Regions from separate parts of the Phyllobacterium sp. GQ127 genome, predicted to be linked through region 2. Evidence: predicted binding sites of a transcription regulator. Region 2 holds the regulator's gene; the other holds the start of a gene.
What was found. The regulator PhoB, encoded in region 2, activates phosphate uptake and scavenging genes when phosphate is short. The targets are predictions, from matches to a motif close to TGTCATNNANCTGTCAT.

Region 1 (2,203 bases), on a different contig from region 2:
CTCTGCAGAGTCAAACTGCGATATTCTCCACAGGTGATAAAACGATGTCTATCCGAAACGTTTCGATTCGGCCGCATAATGGCTGACGTAGCGTTCGGAGATGCGGCTAACGGGCAAAATGATGCAAACATCCGTTGTGCCAAAATCGTGATCGATAACGGCACCATCACCTATCATTGCACCAAGTCGCAAATAACCTTTGATCAAGGGTGGCATCGCAAAGAGTGCCACACGGGCATTGATAGCTTCGTTCGGAACAAGGTCCATGGCTTGATAAAGAGCAGGTAAAGCTTTGACATCCCAGTCGGCCGTTGCCCGGCAATTGTGATGAAGAAAGGAGAGCGGCAAAGCATGGGCGGCCGGAACAGTGCCTTGGAAGGATGCGCATCCAAACATCACGCCAATTGAATGGAACCGGCAATAGGTCCAGATGCCTTGCCAGAGCAATTCGACAGTACGTTTCGAGCGATATTCAGGCAGGACACAGGAACGGCCAAGTTCGAGAAAACGTAAATCCGGCTTGGCGGCGACGAGGCGTTCGATGGAAAATTCGCTTGCAGTATAAAAACCGCCTGTCTCGAAAGCTTTTTCGGAGCGCAGGAGTCGGTATGTTCCAACGATCTGTTTGTGCTTTGGTCCAGGTATTGCTGTGTCATAAACAAGGAGGTGATCGCAAAAGGGATCAAACCGATCAGCGTCGCGCTGCTCTAATGTTGCAGAACCTTTGGCGCCCAGTTCGTCAAAGAATACTTTGAACCGCAATTGCTGGGAGGAGGCAATTTCGTCCTCGGTTTGCGCAAGGCAAACCTCCATAGTCCCGATTCGGCCAAGCACCGAGACAATCTGTGGAGCCGTAAATGGCGAAGATGTTGAATCAACCTGCGACATGATGCTTTGATCTTTAGAGATTGAAGCGGATTCAAGCAAGGAGATGTCCATATCGATTTGACCCTCGTCGGAGGTTGACCGGTAGTCGTTCTCGCCCTCATTACTACGATTTAATGACGGCAACATGACGTAAAACGAAGGCCAAACCGGCGATGCTTGATCAGCTAGTTTGCCTTATCAGGCGGGTTCTTCCGCTCTTTAGCCCAAACAAAAAACTCTTCAATTACAACCAATGCTGCACCAACAGAAATATAGGCATCGGCGAGATTGAAAACGGCGAATGACCATGATGGCAGATGGAAAAGAATATAGTCGATTACATAGCCATGAACGCTGCGATCAATGAGGTTACCGAGAGCGCCGCCAATAATAAGCGCAAAGCCCGCACGAGAAATCCACCGATCCGGGTTTGTACTCCACCAAAGGTAACTTACGAAGCCTATGACGACGAGTGTAAGCCCTATGAGCGCAATGTCGTGCATTCCGCTCAACATTGAAAAGGCAATGCCTTCATTGTGAACACGAAACAATGCCAGAAAGGGTAAAAGATCGATTTGCTGCTGATAATCCATACCTGTTTCGACGAGATATTTGATTATCTGGTCGGTCAGGACAGCAACCATGATGATTGCAGAAAGGCTAAAAAAACGCGTGCGGCTCATAAATGGCATTTTCTCAAGTGGTCGCGTCAAGCTTCAGGGCATCACGCCGGATTTCAAACAGCATTACTCCGGTTGCGATGGCAAGATTAAGGGAGTCAGCTCGGCCGGCTTGGGGTATTCGCGCCAGCCGATCACATGCCGAGGACAGCTGATCGGGTAGGCCCTGCTGCTCGTTGCCCATTAACAAGACGACCGGCTTATTGGCGTAAGGGATAGTCCGATAGTCCACTGAACCCTTGAGATGCGTTCCAACGATCAGACCCGTGAAACTCTTTCTCCAGGATAGAAATTCTGCTTCCGTTGCCCTGATGAGGGGAACTGCAAATACCGACCCCATTGTCGCGCGAACCGTTTCAAGCGAGAACGGGTCCGTTGTGTCGCCGATGAGGATAATACCTTTGGCGCCTGCTGCGTCGGCAGTTCGAATGATTGTACCGAGGTTTCCAGGGTCCCGAACCCGATCCAGAGCCACGAAAACGTCATTGGCTTGTGGACGGATGTTGGAAAGCATTTGGAGGTTTTGCTGGAACACCCCGACTACCATTTGCGGGTTGTCACGCCGGGTTATTGCCGAGATGATCTTTTCATTGACCTCCAGCACATCGCCGCCCTTGGCCACCGTTCTGGCGGCAACTTGCTCGACAAGCGAGTTT
Region 2 (2,203 bases):
CTATATTACCGGTTCCGAGCTTGTTGGTTCGATGATCAATGAATGCTCCTGGTTTATCCATGTCATGCCCGCAATTGCCAATTTGAAGGCAAATGCACGGCGCGTTACCGAATTGGCCCAAGCGGTCGAGCGTGTCAGCCAGCCCTCGGAATATTATCGGTCCACCGGTGTCAGTGAGTTCAAATTTGCAACACAGCACGAAGCCTTTGGCGTCTCGGTGCGGGGACTTGAATTGATGCACCGCGACAGCGAGGCCAAGGCTTTTCTCACGCTTGGAAATATGCGGTTGCGCAAGGGCCAATGGGCTTACATCAAGGGCGATTCCGGTAGTGGAAAAACCTGTTTGCTCAAAGCAATGAACGGGCTTTGGGGCTATGGCCGTGGTGAAATCTTTTACCCGAAAGATGCGGCAACGATGTATGCGGCGCAAGAGGTCAAACTTCCCGGCGTCTCGCTGAAACAGCTCGTATGCCTCCCAATGGATGAGAGCCGTTTTGGCGATTCCTCCGTTGCGGCCGCCCTGCACCGCGCCGGCATGGGCGACTTTATTGAAAACCTTGGTGAAGAATGCCGCGATGGCACGTCTTGGGACCAGCTCCTGTCGGGTGGTCAGAAGCAGAAACTGGTGCTTGCGCGCATATTGCTGCACAAGCCTGCGGTTTTGTTTCTTGATGAAGCAACCGGCGCGCTGGACCCGGACTCCAAGATCGCCTTCCATCAGGCCATCAAGGATCATTGTGCCGGAACCACCGTCATCAGCGTGATGCATGAGATCGAAGCGCCACGCTCGGTTACCGGCGAAAACTTCTATACGCATATTTTGGAGATCAATGGCGGCACAGCTATCCAGCGGCCACTTCTGGAGACATTGGTCGAGCCAGATCCGCTACGAGCAACAAACTTCCCGCTGATTGCCGCCGAATAGCCCTTTTCGGAACACGGCACTTTTTGTCCGGCAGAAGCAGTTCTGTTTAAATGAGACTACCGGTCATTTGCGCAAGCCGTCTCTAGCGCAAATTGGCTCATATAACGCCAATTCTGTTTCCCGGCCGAGACAGGAATTCGATAAAGAAAAACGCGATTTAATCCTATCCGAAGGAATAGCCTGCACCGCGTACGGTCCGGATCGGATCAAGCGATCTGCCAATATTGATTGCCTTGCGCAAACGGCCAACATGCACGTCAACCGTACGGTCATCGACGTAAATATCCGCGCCCCATACATTGTCCAGGAGCTGTCCGCGCGAGAACACCCGGCCTGGGGACTGCATCAGGAATTCCAGCAGGCGGAATTCTGTCGGTCCGAGCTTGAGTTCACGCTCTTTACGGAAAACCCTGTGCTGTTCGCGGTCAAGTTTCAGATCTCCAAAGCTCAACACATGCGACAAGAGACTTGGATTGACCCGGCGTAGCATGGACTTGATGCGTGCCAGCAATTCCGGTGTCGAGAACGGCTTGACCATGTAATCATCCGCACCGGTTGAAAGACCGCGAACACGCTCGCTTTCTTCACCGCGCGCGGTCAACATGATGATCGGCAGGATTTCTGTCTCGCGCCGAGCACGCAGGCGGCGGCAAAGTTCAATACCGGAAAGGCCTGGAAGCATCCAATCGAGGATCAGCAGATCCGGCACCTTTTCGCGCAAGGCGATTTCGGCTTCGTCACCACGGCTGATGGTTTCGACAATATAGCCTTCTGCCTCCAGATTATAACGCAGGAGAACACTGAGGGCATCTTCGTCTTCAACGACTGTGATTCTGGGAGCTATAGGCATGGTCTGCTTCCGGCAATTATGGCGTTACTGGCTCGTCAAGAATAACGGTATGCGACTGATCTTCCTTCGGGCGTTCCGCCGGAAGCTGTGTTCCCGTTACAATGTAATAGACCGTCTCGGCGATATTGGTGGCATGGTCACCGATGCGCTCAATATTCTTGGCGCAGAACAAAAGATGCGTGCAAGCGGATATATTGCGCGGATCTTCCATCATATAGGTCAGGAGTTCGCGGAACAGCGACGTGTAAAGCGCATCAATCTCATCATCGCGTTCACGGACGATATTGACCTGTGCCACCGAGCGTGTTGCATAAGCGTCGAGAACATCCTTAAGTTGTGTCAATGCCAGTTCTGCGATGGTCTGCAGGCCGCGATAGACAGAGAGCGTCTGGCGCGTATCGTTGACGGCTACGACACGCTTGGCAATG

Region 1: the regulator PhoB is predicted to act here: its motif matches at 1,002-1,018, upstream of olsB (l-ornithine N(alpha)-acyltransferase).

What each region holds. Positions count from the first base shown of each region.
Region 1 covers NZ_JCAXDZ010000007.1:167,391-169,593, forward strand. Annotated here, with positions in the region: gene olsB (l-ornithine N(alpha)-acyltransferase) at 49-939, opposite strand; gene lspA (signal peptidase II) at 1,053-1,550, opposite strand; gene AC6CHM_RS21165 (TrmH family RNA methyltransferase) at 1,564-2,203, opposite strand, start outside.
Region 2 covers NZ_JCAXDZ010000003.1:218,163-220,365, forward strand. Annotated here, with positions in the region: gene AC6CHM_RS13060 (ABC transporter ATP-binding protein/permease) at 1-925, shown strand, start outside; gene phoB (phosphate regulon transcriptional regulator PhoB) at 1,089-1,775, opposite strand; gene phoU (phosphate signaling complex protein PhoU) at 1,792-2,203, opposite strand, start outside.